DNA from 3 places in the Rhizobium sp. IY2 genome. Region 3 is predicted to be linked to each of the others. Evidence: predicted binding sites of a transcription regulator. Region 3 holds the regulator's gene; each other region holds the start of a gene.

Region 1 (7,357 bases), on a different contig from region 3:
GCGCACCCACGACGCGGTGGTGCTGAAGACGCTCGGCGCCACGCGCGCCATGCTGATCCGCGCCTTCAGCTACGAATATCTGATCCTTGGGCTTGCGACCGCGATCTTCGCGCTGATCGCCGGCAGCGTCGCCGCCTGGTTCATCGTCGCCCGCATCATGCGTCTGCCGTCAACCTTTCTGCCCGACGTGGCGGGGTTGACGCTTGTGACCGCGCTCGTCCTCACCGTCGGCATCGGCCTGATCGGCACTTGGCGCATACTTGGGCAAAAGGCGGCCCCCGTTTTGCGCGAGCTTTGACCGGGCAGCGGCACTCAAACCCTTCACCTTACGGCGATTTAACCGGCCGAGCCTCTGCAAGCCTCTTGTTTGCAATGGGCGAAAGCCTCATATTATCCGCAGGCATGCTGGAGCTCCGCAGCGGCGCCCGGGTCGAAAACCCCGACACCGTATTTCCATCGGAGCTTGTAAGAGGAAACTATGGCTGATCTCCGTAACTATCAAAGCCGCGCTCAGACCGGCGAGATGATTGATCAAGGCCTGCGCGCTTATATGCTCAAGGTCTACAACCTGATGGCGCTGGGTCTGGCGATCACCGGTGTGGCCGCATATCTGTCGTTCCAATTCGCCTTCGCCAATGGCGAGCTGACCGCTTTCGGTCAGGCGATCTATGTGAGCCCGCTGAAGTGGGTGGTCATTCTGGCGCCGCTGGCTCTGGTGTTCTTCCTGAGCTTCCGGATTCATACCATGACGGTGGCCGCCGCCCAGACGACCTTTGCAGTCTACGCCGCGCTCGTCGGCCTGTCGCTCTCGTCGATCTTTCTGATCTACACCGGCCAGAGCGTCGTTCAGACCTTCTTCGTCACCGCCGCCTCCTTCGGCGCGCTGTCGCTTTACGGCTACACGACGAAGCGTGACCTGTCGGCGATGGGCTCGTTCCTGATCATGGGTCTGTTCGGCCTGATCATCGCTTCGCTGGTCAACATCTTCCTGGCTTCGTCGGCTGTGCAGTTCGCGATCTCCGTGCTCGGCGTTCTGATCTTCGCAGGCCTCACCGCCTACGATACGCAGCGGATCAAGGAACTGTACCTGGAAGCCGATGACGTTGCCGTGGCCGGCCGCAAGGCGATCATGGGTGCGCTGACGCTCTATCTCGACTTCATCAACCTCTTTATGTTCCTGCTGCAGTTCATGGGCAACCGTAAATAAGCAGGGCAGACTGAGATCGAAAAGGCGGCTTCGGCCGCCTTTTTTGTTGCGCAGGCTTTCGCGGAGTGGTCTTAGGAAACCTTACTTTTCCCGATGGATGCCGCCGAATGTCATTCCGCCTGCGCGATGCCTCCCAAGCCGATATCCCCGCCATTGCCGATATCTATCGCGAATCCGTCCTCAACGGCGTCGCGAGCTACGAGATCGTGCCGCCTTCCGAGGCCGAGATGGCGCTGCGTTTTTCGACGATCGTCAGCCAGCAATATCCCTATATCGCGGCCATCGGCACGGACGGAACCCTGCTCGGCTACGCCTATGCTTCGGCCTTTCGCACGCGTCCAGCCTATCGCTGGATGGTCGAGGACTCCATCTACCTCGCGCCTGAGGCCCGCGGCCGGGGCGTCGGCAAGGCGTTGCTTGCCGAGCTGATCGAGCGCTGCACCGGCCTCGGCTTTCGGCAGATGACTGCCGTCATCGGCGGCGCCAACCCCGCCTCTATCGCGCTTCACCGGAAGGCCGGCTTCGAGGAGATCGGTCTGATGCGGGGCACCGGCTACAAGCACGGCCGCTGGCTGGATACGATGTTGATGCAGCGCAGCCTCGGCGAGGGGATGGCGACCGATCCGGATCCGTCCGCCTATCCCGGCACGCTGTTTACCGGTTGATGCGGCTTATTTGTCGACGAGCTTCAGGGCCTTGTCGAACACCTTCAGCACCTGGTTCAGCTCGTGACCGCGCTTCAGGATCGTGCCGTGGACGTTGATGACGGAATAGGCGCCCTGCTTGGCGGCGAGCTTCGGGTTTTTCTCGATGCGGAAGAGCGGCATTTCGCCGGAACGCTTGAAGACGGAAAAGACCGCCCTGTCCTTCAGGTGATCAATGGCGTAGTCGCGCCATTCACCGTCACCGACCATGCGGCCGTAGATCCAGAGGATCGCGTCCAGTTCGCGCCGGTGGAAGGTCACCGGAAGCGGGTCCTTGCTTTGCTTGTATTCCCTGAGATCGACGACGACTGAGGAACTATTGTCGACGGAGCGGCTTTCGCCGTGTCGCAAATCCGGCTGATCTGTCATCAGTCTCCCAAGGCCTCCGCATGTGACAGGAGAGTGACAGTTTGCCCGAGCCGCCGCAAATTGCAAGAGCGCCAGCCGTCACATTCGGCCGCACGACAACGCCGCTTGTCTCTCGGGCAAAGACGCTGCGGCACTTTGAATCTGCGCATCATGCCTTCTAAAAGTTGGGTCCGAATTCGGAAAGCATGATGCCCTGGATAGGCTCACGCTTTCTCCGCAGCGCCGCATTTCAGTCAAAACAGCGCCTCATTTGCAGGAGATTTATGAATTCCAGTTTGGCGCCAGCGCGCCAAAGGGCCCGGCGGAGCGTATCGACCTTAACCCCAGCCCCGAATACGCTCGGCCGGGCCGCCCCAGCACTTCATCCACAACCGGATGAAATCTCAGATATTTTTGCCAGCCATGACAACGGTCGCGCCGAGGATCGCAGCCGGATCGCCGTCTGCGGTCGCCGATTGCAGCAGGATCGCGCAGCCCTCGAGCTGCGGCCGCTGCAACACGCTGGCCGGCAGCGTCAGACTGGTTGCCTTGCCGTCCCACATGCCGATGGTTTCGACATTGGTGACGCTGTGCAGGTAGGAAAGCTTCCGGCCGCTGTTCTCGCCCTTTTCGACGTCGATGGTCTTTTCCTTGTCGAAATAGACCATCACGACATTGGCCTTGCCCTGTCCCGCACCGATCTTGATCTCCAGCTCGTCGCCGCGCATCGCGGCGTTGATCGGAACGGTCAGCCCGTTGCCTTCGCTGCTGTAGGTGTCGATCTTGCTGTTGATACCGTTGAGATCGGCGCCGGCCAGATGGCCGCGTCCGTTGACGATCGCCTGCGGCGTGTAGACGTTGCTGCGGCCCATCGTTCTGGCATAGCCATATTGCCGTTCGGTGTTTTCCTTGGAGCTCAGCGTATCGGCCCAGCCGAGATAATTCCAGTAATCGACATGATAGGCGAGCGCGATAACATCGCCCTGATTCACCAGCGTGCGGAAAGCCGCATCAGCCGGAGGACAGGAGGAGCAGCCCTGCGCCGTGAAGAGTTCAACGACACCTTTCGGCGTGCCGTCTTCGGCCTGCAGCGGGCCTGACAGAACAACGCCAGCGATCAGCGGAATCAAAAAACGGGGGGACATTCACCTGCACCTCTTTTTCAGCGCCGACAGCATGTTGGAACCGCAGGCCCTGACATATGAACGTACGAATAATCCTTCCGGGTCCAAACGAAAAGTCACGAACGGGTGAGACGGAGCTCCACCGGAACTTGCGGAAAACAAATCATCGTGAGCCCGTCCGAATACTGTCGCCACACAGAAAAGCCGCCGGAAACTGCTCTCCGGCGGCCATTATCAATCAAGTCTCCTAAATCCGGATGAATCTGAATCCGGATTTACATCAAAGAAGAAGAGCATGATGTCGTCCGAAAACCGCTCACACTTTTCGGCATCATGCTCTGAAAATCAGGCAGCGAGATCGCGCAGAACCGTCTGCAGGATGCCGCCATTGTTGAGGTAGATCACCTCGTCGAGCGTATCGACACGCGACAGCAGCGGAACCTCCTTCACGGTGCCGTCGCCATAGGTGATCTTGGCGATCTTCTTCTCGCGCGGCTTGATCTTTTCCAGACCTTCGATGGTGACGAGTTCATCACCCTTGAGGCCGAGGCTCTGCCAGGTCGTGCCCTCTTCGAAGACGAAGGGAATGATACCCATGCCGACTAGGTTCGAACGATGGATGCGCTCGAAGGACTGGGCGATCACCGCCTTGACGCCGAGCAGGTTGGTGCCCTTGGCAGCCCAGTCGCGCGAAGAGCCGTTGCCATATTCGACACCGGCGAAGATGACCAGCGGCACGCCTTCCTGCTTGTACTGCATCGCCGCGTCGTAGATCGAGGTTTCGTCCTTCGACGGATAGTGGATGGTGTAACCGCCTTCCTTGCCGTTCGGGCCGAGCATGTGGTTGCGGATGCGGATATTGGCAAAGGTGCCGCGCATCATCACTTCATGGTTGCCGCGGCGCGTGCCGTACTGATTGAAGTCGGCAACGGCGACGTCGTGACCGAGCAGATAGGCGCCTGCCGGCGATGCCGCCTTGATCGAACCGGCCGGCGAGATGTGGTCGGTGGTGATCTTGTCGCCGAACAGGCCAAGCACGCGGGCGCCCTTGATGTCGGAAACGCCGGTGCCCTTCTTGCCCATGCCGACGAAGTAAGGCGGGTTCTGGACATAGGTCGAATTGTCGTCCCAGGCATAGGTCTGGCCCGGCGGAACCTGGACGGCTTGCCAGTTGACGTCGCCCTTGAAGACGTCGGCATATTTGCTTTCGTAGAGTTCGCGCGTCACGTATTTCAGGATGAACTCCTGGACCTCCTTCGAGGTCGGCCAGATGTCCTTCAGGTAAACGGGATTACCGTTCTGGTCCTCGCCGATCGGCTCCTTGGTCAGATCCTTCTGCACTGTACCGGCCAGCGCATAAGCGACGACGAGCGGCGGAGAGGCCAGATAGTTCGCCTGTACGTCGGGCGAGATACGGCCTTCGAAGTTGCGGTTGCCGGAGAGAACGCCGGAAACGATGAGGCCCTTGTCGTTGATCGTCTTCGAGATCGGCGCCGGCAGCGGACCGGAATTGCCGATGCAGGTGGTGCAGCCGAAGCCGACGAGGTTGAAGCCGAGCTTGTCGAGGTCGGCCTGCAGGCCCGACTTGGCGAGATATTCGCCGACGACCTGGCTTCCCGGTGCCAGCGAGGTCTTCACCCACGGCTTCGTCTTCAGGCCCTTGGCAACAGCGTTGCGGGCAAGCAGGCCGGCAGCGATCAGGACCGACGGATTGGAGGTGTTGGTGCAGGAGGTGATGGCAGCGATCGCCACGTCGCCATGGCCGAGATCGAAATCCGTGCCTTCGACGGCATAGCGGTTCGAAAGCTGACCGGGCTTCTTGTAGTCCGTGTCCATCGAGCCGGCGAAACCGGAAGCGATGTTCTCCAGCGAAATGCGGCCTTCCGGACGCTTCGGGCCGGCCATCGACGGCACGACGTCGCCGAGATCGAGTTCCAGCGTGTCGGTGAAGACGAGTTCGGAGCCGTCGCCCTCGCGCCACATGCCCTGCGCCTTCGAATAGGCTTCGACGAGCGCGATACGGTCCTTGGTGCGGCCGGACATGTTGAGATAGTTGATCGTCTCGCCGTCGACCGGGAAGAAGCCGCAGGTGGCGCCGTATTCCGGGCCCATATTGCCGATCGTCGCACGGTCGGCGAGCGGCATGTTGTCCATGCCCGGGCCGAAGAATTCGACGAACTTCGAAACGACGCCCTTCTTGCGCAGCATCTGCACGACGGTGAGAACGAGGTCGGTCGCGGTGACGCCTTCCTTGAGCTTGCCGGTCAGCTTGAAGCCGATGACCTCAGGCAGCAGCATCGAGACCGGCTGGCCGAGCATCGCCGCTTCCGCTTCGATACCGCCCACACCCCAGCCGAGAACACCGAGACCGTTGATCATCGTCGTGTGGCTGTCGGTGCCGACGCAAGTATCGGGATAGGCGATCGTCTCGCCGTCCTCTTCCTTGGTCCAGACGGTCTGACCGAGATATTCGAGATTGACCTGATGACAGATACCGGTGCCGGGAGGCACGACGCGGAAGTTCTTGAAGGCCTGCTGGCCCCACTTCAGGAAGCGGTAGCGCTCGCCGTTGCGCTGGTATTCCAGCTCGACGTTACGGGCGAAAGCCTGCGGCGTTCCGAATTCGTCGACGATGACGGAGTGGTCGATGACGAGATCGACGGGAACGAGCGGGTTGATCTTCTCGGGATCGCCGCCGAGCGACACCATCGCGTCGCGCATCGCGGCAAGATCGACGACGGCGGGAACGCCGGTGAAGTCCTGCATCAGCACGCGCGCCGGGCGATAGGCGATTTCGTTTTCGACCGCACCCTTGTTGTTCAGCCATTCGGCGACGGCCAGGATGTGCTGCTTGGTGACAGACTGGCCGTCTTCGAAGCGCAGCAGGTTTTCGAGCAGCACTTTCATCGAATAGGGAAGCTTCGACACGCCGGCCAGACCGTTTGCCTCAGCCTTGGGCAGGCTGTAATAGACATAGTCCTTCCCGTTCACGGAAAGCGTGGAACGACAATTGAAACTGTCAAGAGATTTAGACACGAGAGACCCCGTTTCTGATAGCCAACACAGTCGTGCGAACGCCTATGCACTTAATGCACATCAGGATGCGGGTACGGCCATTTCCGCTGTCCGCACGTGGAACAGACGCTCCAAGTTCGGCGCAAGGATGAAATTCACGCCGACCGCTGGCGTGGTTGCAGGTCTTATAGATAATTTCCTAAAAACTTGCCATACCCGAAAACAGTCAAAATCGGACATTTTTTGACCCCGCCGCAAGCCGAAACCAAGAAAGAGCCGACGCATGCATTTCACCGCCGAAAATCTGGCTGCAAGGCGCGGTGAGGATCTGATTTTCGTAAACATTTCCTTTCACTTGGCGGCCGGCGAGGCGCTTGTCCTCACGGGAAGAAATGGATCGGGAAAATCCACATTGCTGCGCGTCGCCGCCGGCCTCCTGAGACCGGAAAAAGGCACTGTCATCTTCCGCGACGAAAAGGGCGGGGAAGACCGCCATCCGGGCGAGGTCAGTCACTACCTTGGTCATCGAAACGCAATGAAGAATGAACTTACGGTTGCAGAAAACCTCGACTTCTGGCGCGCCTTTCTCGGCAATCCAGGCGGTGCTGCCGGCCTCTCCGTCGAGGACGCCGCCGACGCCGTCGGCCTTTCGGGAATCACCCATCTTCCCTTCGGTTATCTCTCCGCCGGCCAGCAGCGCCGGATGGCCTTCGCCAAGCTGCTCGTCGCCCACCGCCCCATCTGGATCCTCGACGAACCCACAGCGGCGCTCGATGCCAGCGCTGACCGGCTGTTTGCCGAATTGATTGCCGCACATCTGACCAAGGGGGGCATCGTGCTGGCGGCAACACATCAGCCGCTGGGGGTGGAGAATGCGCGGGAATTGAAGATGACGGGCTTTGCCGGCGTGGATGCGGGGGTATGGGGGTGATGTTTCTCGACGTGGGTGCCTCATCCAT
Region 2 (7,357 bases), on a different contig from region 3:
TGTCGACGGCATAATTGCCGTAGATCATCTTGAGCAGCGAGCTCTTGCCGATACCCGACGGGCCGCCGAGCACGACGCATTCGCCAGACGCGACCGAGAAGGCGACATCGGAGACGACCGGCAGCCTGATGCCGTCGCGCAGATGCATGGTGAAGCTCTTCGAGACTTCGGAAACGACGAGGGGCGTTGCCATGATTTCTTCTTCCTTGGTTTCGGAGCTCAGACCTGCAGGATCGAGGAGACGAGCAGCTGCGTATAGGGTTCGCGCGGATCGTCGAGCACGCGGTCGGTGAGTCCGTGCTCGATGACGTAGCCGTCCTTCATCACCATCATCCGGTGCGACAACAGGCGGGCGACGGCGAGATCATGGGTGACGATGATGGCCGAGAGACCGAGATCGTTGACGAGGCCGCGCACGAGATCGAGCAGGCGCGCCTGCACCGAGACGTCGAGGCCGCCCGTGGGTTCATCCATGAAGACGAGGCGGGGGCCGGTGACGAGGTTGCGGGCGATCTGCAGTCGCTGGCGCATGCCGCCGGAAAAAGCGCGTGGCTGGTCGTCGATGCGATCGGCGTCGATCTCGACGCGCTCGAGCCAGTCGATCGCCGAGGCGCGGATCTTGCCATAGTGGCGGTCGCCGATCGCCATCAGCCGCTCGCCGACATTGGCGCCGGCCGAGACCGTCATGCGCAGGCCGTCGGCCGGATTCTGGTGCACGAAGCCCCAGTCGGTCCGCATCAGGAAGCGCCGCTCGGCCTCGTTCATCCGGTAGAGATCACGGTAGCTGCCGTCGCGCATGTGATATTCGACGCTGCCGGTGCTCGGCAGCAGCCGGGTGGAGAGGCAGTTGAGCAGCGTCGTCTTGCCGGAGCCGGACTCGCCGACGATGGCGAGCACTTCGCCGGGCCAGAGCTCGAAGGAGACGTCGCGGCAGCCGATGCGGTTGCCGTAGAATTTCGAAACGTCATGGACTTTGAGAAGCGGAATATCGCTCATTCTGCAGCCTCCCGGGCCAGCATCTCGCCGGCATGTCCCTGCGCCCGGCGGTCTTCGCAATGATCGGTGTCGGAGCAGACGAACATGCGCCCGCCCTTGTCGTCGAGAACCACTTCGTCGAGATAGACATCCTCGGCGCCGCAAAGGGCGCAGGGCTTGTCGAAGCGCTGGATATCGAAGGGATAATCTTCGAAATCCAGGCTGACGACGTCGGTATAGGGCGGAACCGCATAGATGCGCTTCTCGCGCCCGGCGCCGAAGAGCTGCAGCGCATCCGACATGTGCATCTTCGGATTGTCGAATTTCGGCGTCGGCGAGGGATCCATGACATAGCGGCCATGGACCTTCACCGGATAGGCGTAAGTGCGCGAGATGCGGCCGTTATGGGCGATATCCTCATAGAGTTTCACATGCATGAGCCCGTATTCTTCGAGCGCGTGCATCTTGCGGGTTTCGGTCTCGCGCGGTTCGAGGAAACGCAGCGGCTCGGGGATCGGCACCTGGTAGACCAGCACCTGCCCGGCAGCGAGCTTTTCTTCCGGAATGCGGTGGCGCGTCTGGATGATCGTCGCATCCCTGGTATGGGTCGTCACCGCGACATTGGCGACCTTCTGGAAGAAGGCGCGGATGGACACGGCGTTGGTCGTGTCGTCGGCACCCTGGTCGATGACCTTCAGCACGTCATCCGGTCCGATGATCGAGGCCGTCACCTGCACGCCGCCGGTGCCCCAGCCATAGGGCATCGGCATTTCGCGCGAGGCGAAGGGCACCTGATAGCCGGGAATGGCGATCGCCTTCAGGATGGCGCGGCGGATCATCCGCTTGGTCTGTTCGTCGAGATAGGCGAAGTTGTAGCTGGCCAGATCGCTCATTCGGCGGCTTCCTTCATGTCTTCGCCACCGTTGCGGGCGGCTTCGAATTCGCGGCGCATGCGGCGGACGAGATCGAGCTCGGCCTGGAAGTCCACATAATGCGGAAGCTTCAGATGCTCGACGAAGCCCGTCGCCTGGACGTTGTCGGAATGCGAAATGACGAATTCCTCGTCCTGGGCCGGCGCGGTGATATCCTCGCCGAGCTCTTCGGCGCGCAGCGCCCGGTCGACCAGCGACATCGCCATCGCCTTGCGTTCGCTCTGGCCGAAGACCAGGCCGTAGCCGCGGGTGAATTGCGGCGGCGCCTTGGCCGACCCCTTGAACTGGTTGACCATCTGGCATTCGGTGACCTGGATTACGCCAAGCGAGACGGCGAAACCGAGTTCCGGCACGTCGAATTCCACCTCGACATCGCCGATGCGGATTTCGCCGGTGAAGGGGTGGTTGCGGCCATAGCCGCGCTGGGTGGAATAACCGAGCGCCAGCAGGAAGCCCTCGTCGCCGCGGGCAAGCGCCTGCAGGCGCAGATCGCGGGTCATCGGGAATTCCATCGGCTCGCGAGTCAGGTCGCCGATCTCGTGATCTTCAGGCATGTCGCCGTCGGCCTCGATCAGGCCCTCCTCGCCGAGGATTTCGGAGACGCGCATGACGCGGCCGGTCTCGGCTGGGCGCAGCGCGGGCTCTTCGATCGCCTCGTCCGAAAGCAGCGAGGGATCGAGCAGGCGGTGGGTATAGTCGAAGGTAGGTCCGAGAAGCTGGCCGCCCGGCAGATCCTTGTAGGTCGCCGAGATGCGGCGCTCGATCGTCATATCAGCCGTGTCGAGCGGCTCGGAATAGCCGAAACGCGGCAGCGTCGTACGGTAGGCGCGCAGCAGGAAGATCGCTTCGATCATATCGCCGCGCGATTGGCGCACGGCGAGCGCTGCGAGCGTGCGGTCGAAAAGCGAGGCCTCGGCCATGACGCGGTCGACGGCGAGCGCCAGTTGCGCCACGATCTGGTCGATGCCGATCGCCGGCAGCGAACGGTCGCCGCGGCGGCGGTCGGCGAGCAGCCGGTGGGCATTGGCGATGGCGGCCTCGCCACCCTTGACGGCAACATACATGAGCTCAGATCTCCGTTGCTGTGATCTTGGTGGTGCGCGGCAGGCAGAGGAAACGTTTGCCCGCCGTCACCACGATGTCGATGCCGCGCGGAAAGAGCGCGCGGTTCTCGGTCCAGAGCCACAGGAAGGTTTCGGGCAGACCAACGGGGGCGATCTCCGTCACGCTCTGAATGCCCGGACCCATCAGCGCCAGCCTGCGGCCGCCCTCGAGTTCGGCGAGCTCGATGACGACGGTCGTCGAGCGGTCGGGATATTCCTGCGTGCCGGAGGCAAACAGGCCGAAGGAGGAAAGGGCGATGCCGGCCTCCGTGAAGGCAAAGCGCGCCTCGGCCTTTTCGGTGGTCAACGGCGCGCCGGTGTGGAAGCCGAGCCATTCCGGCACGGCAGATTTCGCCAGTCCCTGCGAAAGCCAGACCGGCGTGTCGTGGTCGCAAAGCGTCAGCGCGATCGCGCCGGCGGCGATGCCGAGTGGCATCGGCGGCGCGGCATCGGGCTGAACGGTCTGGATCGCGCCGGGGCGGGCCATGCCGTCCATCAGCATCTTGAAGACGCTCTGGGCGTGGAAGACCGGTTCGGCAAAGCCGCCGATGAGAGCTTCTGTCTTCAGACCCATCAGTTGTCTCCCCGCACCATGGTGAAGAAATCGACGCGGGTGGCCGCCGTCTCGTCCGCCTTGCGGCGTTCGGCATCGGCGATCCGCTCAGTGATCGGCAAAAGCAGCGCCTGTTCGACGAAATCCTTGGTCGCGTCTTCCTGCCAGAGCGCGTCGAAGATCGCCGCCAACCGGGCCTTTTCACGGTCGGTGCCGAGCGCCTGGGCATGGCCGACCGCGCCGGAATCGAGCCGGACCGTGGCCCGCGTCACCGTCACCTCGCCAAGATTGAAGGGAGCGCCGCCGCCGCCGATGCGTCCGCGCACCATCACCAGCCCGGTCTCAGGTCCGCGCACCTGATGTGCTACGGGCTTTTCCGGCAATGCGTCCCAGACCGCCTGAAGTTCGCTGCGTTCCGCCCGCGCCAGCAGATCGGCGGCGCGTTTGCGCCCGGATGCCGTCTGTGACGCAGCGTCGTTTCTGTCCGCTGAGATCATCGCCGCTTCCCTTCAAATGTCTATTGATATAGACAACCATACAAGATACAATTACGCTTAAATCGATGTCGTGACAAGCGTGTGACATCGTGAGTGTAAATGGCGGGGCGGAATGGCGGGATTGAAGCAGGTGCAAAGACAGACCGGCGTGGCGCTCTGGCGTCAGATCGCCGATCGGATTCGCGAGGCGATCAGCAGCGGAGCCTATGATGAAACGGGTATGGTGCCGCCGGAAACTGTCCTGGCGCTGCAATTCGGCGTCAACCGGCATACGGTGCGCAGCGCGCTTGCCGCACTGGCGCAGGAAGGAATCGTGCGTGCGGTACAAGGCCGCGGCACGCTGATCGAGCGCAAGGAGCGTCTGAATTTCCCGATCACCAAGCGCACGCGCTTCAGCGCCGGTATCGGCGACCAGGCGCGTGAGATGCGCGGCCTTCTGCTTGATGAGGCGAGGGAAGAAGCGAGTGCCGAGATCGCCCGTTGGCTGCACCTGAAACCGGGAGACCAGGTGATCCGCCTGGAAACCTTGCGTCAGGCGGACAAGCGGCCGGTTTCAAGGGCAACGAGCTGGTTTCCCGCCGAGCGCTTCGCCGGTATCGGTGCGGCCTATCGGAGGGGGGAATCGATCACCAAGGCTTTCGCCGAACTCGGCCTGTCGGATTATGTCCGCGCGACCACCGAAGTGACGGCCGCGCATGCAGGTGCCGCCGACATGGCCGACCTCGAACTCACCCCCGGCGCGATCCTGCTGATCACCAAGGCGATGAATACCGATCTTGAGGGTGTCCCGGTGCAATATTCGATCAGCCGCTTTGCGGCCGACCGGGTGCAGTTCACGATCGAGAGTTGAGGCCGAGAATTGGGCTGGAAATTGAGGAAAGGCGTGCCGACCTGTTTCGGCGGCACGCCGTACCGAATTCAGTGTGCGCCGGACATGTCGCCGAGCACTTCCTTGGAGGCGACGGTGGAATCCGCCTTCAGCGTGTAGACTATCGGAACCCCGGTCGCGAGGTTGAGCGCGAGCACGCCTTCCTTGCTCAGCTTGTCGAGCACCATGACAAGCGAACGCAGCGAATTGCCGTGTGCGGCGACCAGCACCTTTTCGCCCCTGAGCACGCGCGGCAGGATTTCGGTGAGGTAATAGGGCCAGACGCGGGCGCCGGTGTCGCGCAGGCTTTCGCCGCCGGGCGGCGGCACGTCATAGGAACGGCGCCAGATATGGACCTGTTCCTCGCCCCATTTGGCGCGGGCATCGTCCTTGTTGAGGCCGGAGAGGTCGCCATAGTCGCGCTCGTTCAGCGCCTGGTCGCGGATCGTCTGGAGATCGGGCTGGCCGACCTTGTCGAGGATGAGCTTCAGCGTGTGCTGCGCGCGCACCAGCGCCGAGGTGTAGGCGATGTCGAATTTGATCCCGTATTCGGCGAGCGCTTCACCGCCTGTTTTGGCTTCCTGGATGCCGAGCTCGGTCAGATCGGGATCCTTCCAGCCGGTGAAGAGATTCTTCAGGTTCCAGTCACTCTGGCCATGGCGAACGAGGACGAGGGTACCGCTCATGAATATGCCTCCGTAGTATCGTTATGAGGAAGAAAGCCCGAGCACGTCGAGCATGGAATAGAGACCCGGCTTCTTGTCGCGCGCCCAAAGCGCTGCCTTGATGGCGCCGCGCGCGAAAATCGACCGGTCGGCCGCACTGTGCGACAAGGTGACGATTTCGCCTTCGCCGGCAAAAAGCACGGAGTGCTCGCCGATGACGGAGCCGCCGCGCAGCGTCGCAAAGCCGATCGTGCCTACCTCGCGGGCACCGGTATGGCCGTCGCGCACCCGGACCGATTTCGAGGCGAGATCGATGCCGCGCCCCTTGGCCGCCGCCTCACCGAAGAGAAGGGCGGTGCCTGAGGGCGCATCCACCTTGTGCTTGTGGTGCATTTCCAGGATCTCAATATCCCAGTCGGCCGGGTCGAGCGCCCGCGCTGCCTGCTCTGCGAGCACGCTGAGCAGATTGACCCCGAGGCTCATATTGCCCGATTTGACGATGCGGGCATGGCGAGCGGCTGCGGCGATCCTGGTATTGTCGTCGGCTGAACAGCCCGTCGTGCCGATGACATGAACGATGCGCGCCTGTGCGGCGAGGCCCGAGAATTCCACTGTTGCGGCAGGCGAGGTGAAGTCGAGCACGCCTTCGGCATCGAGAAAGGCATTGAGCGGATCGTCGCCGATGATGACGCCTGTCGGGCCGAGACCGGCGATCTCGCCGGCATCCTTGCCGACGAAGGGCGAGCCGACGCGCTCGACTGCGGCGTGCAGCCTCACGCCCTCGATCGAATGGATGAGCCGGATCAGCGTCTGGCCCATGCGCCCTGCTGCGCCAACCACCACCAGTTTCATCGCAGCATCGTTCATCTCAGTCTCACCAGGTCAGTTTGAATCGGAGGCCGAAGGCCTCTGCAGATTGTTGAGGCGAGCGTAAAGACCGTCGCTGACCTTCGCAAGCGTCTCGTGATTGCCTTCCTCGACGACGCGGCCCTGCTGCATGACGACGATCTTGTTGGCGCGCACCACGGTCGAAAGCCGATGGGCGATGACGACGACGGTGCGTCCGGTCATCGCTTCGTCGAGCGCCTTCTGCACGGCCGCCTCGGATTCGGTGTCGAGGGCGGAGGTCGCCTCGTCGAGAAGCAGGATCGGCGCATTGCGCACCAGGGCGCGCGCAATCGATAGCCGCTGGCGCTGGCCGCCCGATAGCGTCACGCCGTTTTCGCCGACCGGCGTCTCGTAACCCTGCGGCTGCGCCGAAATGAAATCATGCGCATAGGCAAGCCGCGCCGCCTCTTCCACCTCGGCATCGGTCGCTTCCGGCCGGCCATAGCGGATATTGTCGCGGATCGTGCCTTCGAACAGGTAGGGCTGCTGCGAGACATAGGCGAGCTGCTGGCGCAGCGACTTCTTGGTGATATGGGCGATGTCCTGCCCGTCGATCAGGATTTCGCCCTCGCGCGGATCGTAGAAGCGCGGAATGAGGCTGATGACGGTGGATTTGCCGGCGCCCGAGGGGCCGACCAGTGCTGTGGTCGCGCCACCCTCGGCAATGAAGCTCACCCCGTTGAGCACGCTCTCATTGCCGTAGGCGAAGGACACATTGCGGAATTCGATCCTCGCCTGCGTCACCGTCAGCGGCTGGGCATCCGGCAGGTCGCGCTGGCGCGGTTCCATGTCGAGCAATTCGTAGATCATCCGCGCATTGACGACGGCACGCTCCATCTGCACCTGCAGGCGCGCAAGCCGGCGGGCCGGGTCATA
Region 3 (7,357 bases):
AATTCCGGCATAGCCGTTCGCCTGGTCAACCGTTACTGGAATATCACCGACCAGAACGGACTGGTGGACGAAGTGACGGGCCCGGGCGTCGTCGGCGAACAGCCACGGCTCAGCCCCGGCGACACCTACGAATATTCCTCCGGCTGCCCGCTCGACACCCCCTCAGGGCTGATGTTCGGCCATTACCAGATGGAAACGGACGAAGGTGAGATGTTCGATGTCGAGATCCCCGCCTTCTCGCTGGATTCGCCTGGGCTGCTGCGGGTGCTTAACTGACGTGTAACGATGTCCCGCCCTTGGGAGATTGCCGAGGCCTGCCCCTCATCCGCCTGCCGGCACCAACCGGGGTCGAGACGAGTGGTTCGACCCCGGTAAGGTTAGGGTGAGGGGCAGCTATCCGCGCAAGCGGGACAGCCTTGGCAAACACTCTACTATTCAGCTGGCTGAAGCTCGGCCGGCTCGAAGCGGTAGGTGGTCGAGCAGAATTCGCAGGTCACGGCGATCTCGCCGTTTTCCTGGCTGGCTTCGATCTCCTCGGCCGAAAAGCCCTTCAGCACGCCCTTGATCTTCTCCCGCGAGCAGCTGCAGCGGTCGAAGACGGCGCGCGGTTCGTAGACGCGCACGCCACGCTCATGGAACAGGCGGAACAGCAGCCGTTCGGTCCCGACCAGCGGATCCGTCAGTTCGTCGGCGTCGATGGTCTCGACCAGCGAACGGGCTTCGACCCAGGCATCGTCCTCGCCATGCAGGCGGTTGCCGGTGTCGCCGTCGCCGCCGTGGAGATCCGGCTGGCGCATGCGCTCCGGCGCCTCCGGCAGGAACTGGGCGACAAGGCCGCCTGCCCGCCAGCGATGGCGCGGCTTGCCCGCCTCGTCACGATCGAAGAGTTCGGCCGCGGCCAGGCGCACGCGCGTCGGGATCTGTTCCGACTGGCGGAAATAGACGCCGGCGATCTCCTCCAGCGAGGTGCCGTCGAGCGCGACGATGCCCTGATAGGGCTGGCCGAACTTGCCCTGGTCGATGGTGAAGGCGAGCACGCCCTTGCCGAGCAATTGCTCCGGCTCGGTTTCGCCTGCTTCAATCGCCCTGTTGAGCAGCGCCTGATCGAAACGGGCATAGGCGCGGACATTTTCCGGCGTCGAGAAATCGGCGACGAGAAGATCGACCGGGCCATCGCCCTTGGTCTGCACCGTGAACTTGCCGTCGAATTTCAGCGAGGTTCCGAGCAGCACCGTCAGCACGACGACTTCGGCAAGCAGCCGGGCGACGGGAGCGGGGTAATGATGGCGCTCGAGGATCGCATCGAGCATCGGGCCGAGCTGGACGGCGCGGCCGCGCACATCCAGACCCTCCACCTGAAAAGGGACGACATGGTCATCGCCGGCGAAATCAAACTGGCCGAGGGCGGCTGCAGCTTCTGCCATGGCTTTCACTCCTAGTTTTCAAGCGACTGCCCAGCGTGGCCTTCGCTCGCGCGGTCGCGAGTGTGTGACTCGCGACACCAGATTATGGTTCAGATCGCGCCCAGGCACCAAGCAAGAATCGACTTCTGCGCATGAAGGCGGTTTTCCGCCTCATCGAAGACTACGGATTGCGGACCGTCGATCACTTCGTCCGTCACTTCCTCACCGCGATGAGCAGGCAGGCAATGCATGAACAATGCATCATTGCCGGCCTTCGCCATCAAAGCCGCGTTGACCTGATAAGGCTGGAAGACATTGTGACCCCGGGCCCGATGTTCCTGATTCATGGAGACCCAGGTATCGGTCACCACGCAATCGACGCCGGCGACCGCACGGTCGGCATCATGGCAGAGCATGATCTCGGCGCCCTCATTGCGGGCCCAGTTCAGATAGTGATCCTTGGGCTCCGAGCCAAGGGGCACGGCCATGTTCATGCGATAGCCGAAGCGCGCCGCCCCTTCGACCAGCGAATGCAGCACATTGTTGCCATCGCCGGTCCAGGCGATGGTCTTGCCCTTGATCGGGCCGCGATGCTCTTCGAAGGTCATGATATCGGCCATGATCTGGCAGGGATGGGTGTCATCCGTCAGCGCATTGATCACGGGCACGGTCGCGTGCTCGGCAAGCTCCAGCAGCCTGGAATGCTCGGTGGTGCGGATCATGATCGCATCGACATAACGCGACAGCACCTTGGCGGTGTCGCCGATCGTCTCGGCGCGGCCGAGCTGCATCTCGGTGCCGGACAGGAACAGCGTTTCGCCGCCGAGCTGGCGCATGCCGACATCGAAGGAGACGCGGGTGCGCGTCGACGGCTTCTCGAAGATCATCGCCAGCATCTTGCCGGCGAGCGGCTTGTCGCCCGTGCCGGCCTTGAAGGCCTGCTTGCGGGCGAGCGCATCGTTCATGATGGTTCTGAGATCGGCTGACGTGACCGCCGAAAGATCGAGGAAATGTTTAGGAGCCATAGTCTTCTTACCTGTGCTGCGCCCGCAGGCGGCAATCCCTTCAAGCCGTCTTCTTGACCTTGGAGGCGCGAATGCTCTCGGCCGCGCGCTCGATGCGGGCAAGGCCCTCGCGGGCTTCCTCGGCGGTGACCACGAGGGGCGGAAGAAGGCGGATGACATTGTCGCCGGCGGGCACGCCGAGCAGATGGGCGGCGCGGATCGCCTGCAGCAGTTCGGCCGAGGGAATGGCGGCCTTGACGCCGAGCAACAGCCCCTCGCCCCTGATATCCTCGATCACATCGGGATAACGGTCCTTCAGCGAAGCGAGGCCCTGGCGGAAGACAAGCGCGACGTCGCGCACCTGCTGGAGGAAGCCATCGGCGAGAATGATGTCGAGCACGGCGCTGCCGACGGCCATGGCGAGCGGATTGCCGCCATAGGTCGAGCCGTGCGTGCCGGCCTTCATGCCGGAGGCAGCCTCTGATGTGGCAAGGCAGGCGCCGAGCGGGAAACCGCCGCCGATGCCCTTGGCGACCGCCATGATGTCGGGGGTGACGCCCGACCATTCATGGGCGAAGAGCCTGCCGGTGCGCCCGACACCGGTCTGGACCTCGTCGAGGATCAGCAGCAGGCCATTTTCGTCGCAGATCTGGCGCAGCGCCTTCATGAATTCGGGGGTGGCCGGACGCACGCCGCCCTCGCCCTGCACCGGCTCGATGAGAATTCCGGCCGTGGCATCGGTGATCGCGGCGCGCACCGCTTCGATGTCGCCGAAAGCCACCTGATCGAAACCGGGCGCCTTGGGGCCGAAGCCCTCAAGATATTTCTCCTGGCCGCCGGCGGCGATCGTCGCCAGCGTCCGGCCGTGAAAGGCGCCCTCGAAGGTGATGATATGGAAGCGCTCGGGATGACCCTTGGAATACTGATAACGGCGCGCCGTCTTGATCGCGCATTCGAGCGCCTCGGCGCCCGAATTGGTGAAGAACACCTTGTCGGCGAAGGTGGCGTCGGTCAGCCGTTTGGCCAGACGCTCCTGACCGGGGATCTCATAGATGTTGGAGAGATGCCAGACCTTGTCGGCCTGCTCCTTCAGCGCACCGACCACATGCGGATTGCTGTGGCCGACCGAAGTGACGGCGACGCCGGCGCCGAAATCGAGATATCGCTCGCCGCTTTCGGTGATCAGCCACACGCCCTCGCCTCGCTCGAACCGCAACGGGGCACGAGAATAGGTGTCATAAAGCGGCGCGGCTTCAGCCATAGCGCGATCTCCCATCGATGTTATCAAGCTCCGGACTCCGGCTAAGAAAACCAGGCCCGAAAAATCAAAAATGCCGCCTTGCGGCGGCGACTGGCACTATTTCCTTTTCGCGCTGCAATGTCAACAAAACTGCGCCCTTAGCGCATGCAGCAAGCTTGTACAGCAGCATTATCCGTCCTCAACAGGCATTATTGCAGAAATGCCACGCCGGGGCAGCAAGTTGGGGAAAACTTGAAATTCGATTCATCCGGATTCATGCGACTCTTGTCACGGAGTCAGCCTCACACTAGGTTAAAGTTCAATTACTAGACTGCATGCGGCGGAACTAGTCACCAAAATTGATCAAGCGTTTCTTGTTTCGGAGCCTTCCGGGACAACGGTGAGGGATTCTGCCATCACCAACGCAAAAGGTGGAGACAGGGCATGAACTGGACAGACGAGCGGGTCGAGAAACTCAAGAAGCTCTGGGCCGAAGGACTGAGCGCCAGCCAGATCGCGGCACAACTTGGTGGCGTCAGCAGAAACGCGGTCATCGGCAAGGTGCATCGGCTGAGCCTCCCCGGCCGTGCCAAGGCCGGCGGTACCGCCAATGCCGCCCGAACGCCGAAACGCAATACTTCTGCGCCGCGCGCGCCGAACTACGCCTCACGGGTCGCCACTCGCACCGTTACCCGCCAGCAGGGCGCGACGATGCTGAAGGAAGAGATCGAGATCGAAACGATCGAGGAAATGGAATACGTGCCGAGAGGCAACGTGGTCGTTCCGATTTCCCGACGCCTCGGCCTGACGGAACTGACCGAACGCACCTGCAAGTGGCCGGTCGGCGATCCGCTGAAGGACGACTTCCACTTCTGCGGCTGCGAATCCCCCGACAATTCGCCCTATTGCAGCTATCACCAGAAGCTTGCCTACCAGCCGGTCAACGAACGCCGCCGGGCAGCAGCGCGGGCCAGCTGAGCGGGTAACATCGCCGGACAAGAGAAACGGGCCGACTGGCCCGTTTTTTTGTAGTTATTGGTTCGCGCGGATGGCTACCCCTCATCCGCCTGCCGGCACCTTCTCCCCGCTTGCGGGGCGAAGGGGATATGCCGCGACCTCTCCGTTCCCCGCTGACCTCTCGCAGGGCACGTGCCCTCGCCCCGGTTTACGGGGAGAGGGTTAGAGTGAGGGGCAGACGCTAGCTCGAGCGACGTTGTCAGCAATCAGAATGGAGGCCCTCAGGCTTCCATCGAATAACCGGCACCGCGGACGGTGCGGATGACGTCCTGCATGTTGGAGAAATTCAGCGCCTTGCGCAGGCGGCCGACATGGACGTCGACCGTGCGTTCGTCGACATAGATATCGTGGCCCCAGACACCGTCGAGAAGCTGCGAGCGGGAGAAGACCCGGCCCGGCGACGACATCAGGAATTCCAGCAGGCGGAATTCGGTGGGGCCGAGGCGGACTTCGCGGGTCTTGCGATGGACCCGGTGGGTTTCGCGGTCGAGTTCGATATCGCCGCATTTCAGCACCGTCGACAGCACCTCGGGACGGGCGCGGCGCAGCATCGCCTTGACGCGGGCAACGAGCTCGGGGGTCGAGAAGGGCTTGACGACATAATCGTCGGCCCCCGTCGAAAGCCCGCGGACGCGCTCGCTCTCTTCGCCGCGCGCCGTCAGCATGATGATCGGCAGGCGCTCGGTTTCCGGCCGCATGCGCAGGCGCCGGCAGAGTTCGATGCCGGAGACGCCAGGCAGCATCCAATCGAGGATGAGCAGATCGGGCGTGCGCTCCTGAAGCCGCATTTCGGCTTCGTCGCCACGAAGGATGGTATCGACCTCGAAGCCTTCCGCTTCGAGATTGTAGCGAAGAAGCACGCTCAGGGCTTCCTCGTCTTCAACAACTGCAACTCTCGGGATCATGCGTGTCGGTCTCCTCGCGCATGATCCTTGAACCGGGGATGGTTCAAGCAATGCACCCTGCGCAAATTCAGAATTGGCTGCGACCTCTTTGCGCGCCCCGGATGGGCGCGCACGCAAGCTTCTAGCCCGGCCGTCCGGCCCGGGCGGTTATTCGGTTACCGCGCCGACGGTGTTGGCGCTGTCGTCTTTTGGACGATCGCCTTCCGGCTGCGCACCTGTCGCCATGTAAAAGATCGTCTCGGCGATGTTGGTGGCGTGGTCGCCGATGCGCTCGATGTTCTTGGCGCAGAAGAGAAGATGCGTGCAGCTGGTGATGTTGCGCGGATCTTCCATCATGTAGGTCAGGAGCTCGCGAAACAGCGAGGTGTACATCGCGTCGATCTCGTTGTCGCGTTCGCGGATCGCGTTCGCCTTGTCGGCGGAGCGATTGGTGTAGACATCGAGCACTTCCTTGAGCTGGACGAGCGCCAGTTCGGAGAGATGCTCGAGGCCGCGGGCGAGCTTGCGGGGAACGCCGGTGCTTTGGACGGCGATGACGCGTTTGGCGGTGTTCTTGCCGAGGTCGCCGACGCGTTCGAGATCGGCGGCGATGCGGATCGAGCCCATGATTTCGCGCAGGTCCGCGGCCATCGGCTGACGGCGGGCGATGGTGACGATCGCCTTGTCGCCGATTTCGCGTTCGGCGTGATCGAGGATCACATCGTCGGAGATGACCTTCTGCGCCAGCGCGGTATCGCCGTTGACCAGCGCCCGCACGGCTTCGGCGACCATCTGCTCGGCCAGGCCGCCCATTTCGGAAATCCGCCTGGACAGGAACTTCAGATCATCATCATAGGCAGAATAAATATGTGTCGATGCCATGGGGCTTTATCCTCGAATAACGGAAAGGCTTGGTGACGCCAGGATCAGCCGAAGCGACCCATGATGTAATCCTGGGTGCGCGGATCGTCCGGATTGGTGAACATCTTGTCGGTGTCGTTCTCCTCGACGAGATTGCCGAGGTGGAACATGGCGGTGCGCTGCGAGACGCGCGCGGCCTGCTGCATGGAGTGGGTAACGATGACGATCGTGTAGTTCTCGCGCAGCTCGTGGATCAGTTCCTCGACCTTGGCGGTGGCGATCGGGTCGAGCGCCGAGCAGGGCTCGTCCATCAGGATGACCTCAGGGCTGACGGCGACGGCACGGGCAATGCAGAGGCGCTGCTGCTGACCGCCGGACAGGCCGGTGCCGGATTCATGCACGCGGTCCTTGACCTCGTTCCAGAGGCCGGCGCGCTGCAGGCTGGTCTCGACGATCTGGTCGAGATCGGCCTTCGACTTGGCCAGGCCATGGATGCGCGGGCCGTAGGAGACGTTTTCGTAGATCGTCTTCGGAAACGGGTTCGGCTTCTGGAAGACCATGCCGACGCGGGCGCGAAGTTCGACGACGTCGATATCCGGATCATAGATATCGTCGGTGTCGAGCGTGATCTTGCCGGTGACGCGGCAGCCGTCGATCGTGTCGTTCATGCGGTTGAGGCTCCGCAGGAAGGTCGACTTGCCGCAGCCGGACGGGCCGATCAGGGCGGTTACGGTGTTTTCGCGGATGTTCAGGTTCACATCGAAAAGCGCGCGCTTTTCGCCGTAGTAAACCGAGACATCCTTTCCGATCATCTTATACGGGACGTTGCTCATCTTGTGATCCAGCGCCTTTTCAACTGCAGCTTCCGTCAACATGTTCATGATGTTTAACTCCGTTTACCAGCGGCGCTCGAAGCGACGACGCAAGAGGATGGCGCCCATGTTCATG

What was found. The regulator PhoB, encoded in region 3, activates phosphate uptake and scavenging genes when phosphate is short. The targets are predictions, from matches to a motif close to TGTCATNNANCTGTCAT.
Region 1: a site for PhoB is predicted at 2,303-2,319, ahead of ACMUVN_RS17155 (DUF2794 domain-containing protein). Genes of this name have one in related genera too.
Region 2: a site for PhoB is predicted at 4,131-4,147, ahead of phnF (phosphonate metabolism transcriptional regulator PhnF). Genes of this name have one in related genera too.

The regions. Positions count from the first base shown of each region.
Region 1 is NZ_JBLKNU010000004.1:288,484-295,840, reverse strand. It holds gene ACMUVN_RS17170 (ABC transporter permease) at 1-298, shown strand, start outside; gene ACMUVN_RS17165 (Bax inhibitor-1/YccA family protein) at 479-1,207, shown strand; gene ACMUVN_RS17160 (N-acetyltransferase family protein) at 1,315-1,872, shown strand; gene ACMUVN_RS17155 (DUF2794 domain-containing protein) at 1,879-2,280, opposite strand; gene ACMUVN_RS17150 (DUF1223 domain-containing protein) at 2,664-3,404, opposite strand; gene acnA (aconitate hydratase AcnA) at 3,729-6,419, opposite strand; gene ccmA (heme ABC exporter ATP-binding protein CcmA) at 6,682-7,329, shown strand.
Region 2 is NZ_JBLKNU010000008.1:111,970-119,326, forward strand. It holds gene phnL (phosphonate C-P lyase system protein PhnL) at 1-193, opposite strand, end outside; gene phnK (phosphonate C-P lyase system protein PhnK) at 220-996, opposite strand; gene ACMUVN_RS22815 (alpha-D-ribose 1-methylphosphonate 5-phosphate C-P-lyase PhnJ) at 993-1,868, opposite strand; gene ACMUVN_RS22820 (carbon-phosphorus lyase complex subunit PhnI) at 1,865-2,971, opposite strand; gene phnH (phosphonate C-P lyase system protein PhnH) at 2,976-3,584, opposite strand; gene phnG (phosphonate C-P lyase system protein PhnG) at 3,584-4,060, opposite strand; gene phnF (phosphonate metabolism transcriptional regulator PhnF) at 4,173-4,910, shown strand; gene ACMUVN_RS22840 (2,3-bisphosphoglycerate-dependent phosphoglycerate mutase) at 4,979-5,614, opposite strand; gene dapB (4-hydroxy-tetrahydrodipicolinate reductase) at 5,636-6,460, opposite strand; gene ACMUVN_RS22850 (ABC transporter ATP-binding protein) at 6,476-7,357, opposite strand, start outside.
Region 3 is NZ_JBLKNU010000011.1:88,401-95,757, forward strand. It holds gene apaG (Co2+/Mg2+ efflux protein ApaG) at 1-276, shown strand, start outside; gene ACMUVN_RS26895 (Hsp33 family molecular chaperone) at 432-1,424, opposite strand; gene argF (ornithine carbamoyltransferase) at 1,514-2,428, opposite strand; gene ACMUVN_RS26905 (aspartate aminotransferase family protein) at 2,469-3,668, opposite strand; gene ACMUVN_RS26910 (GcrA family cell cycle regulator) at 4,092-4,625, shown strand; gene phoB (phosphate regulon transcriptional regulator PhoB) at 4,886-5,569, opposite strand; gene phoU (phosphate signaling complex protein PhoU) at 5,717-6,430, opposite strand; gene pstB (phosphate ABC transporter ATP-binding protein PstB) at 6,475-7,290, opposite strand; gene pstA (phosphate ABC transporter permease PstA) at 7,306-7,357, opposite strand, start outside.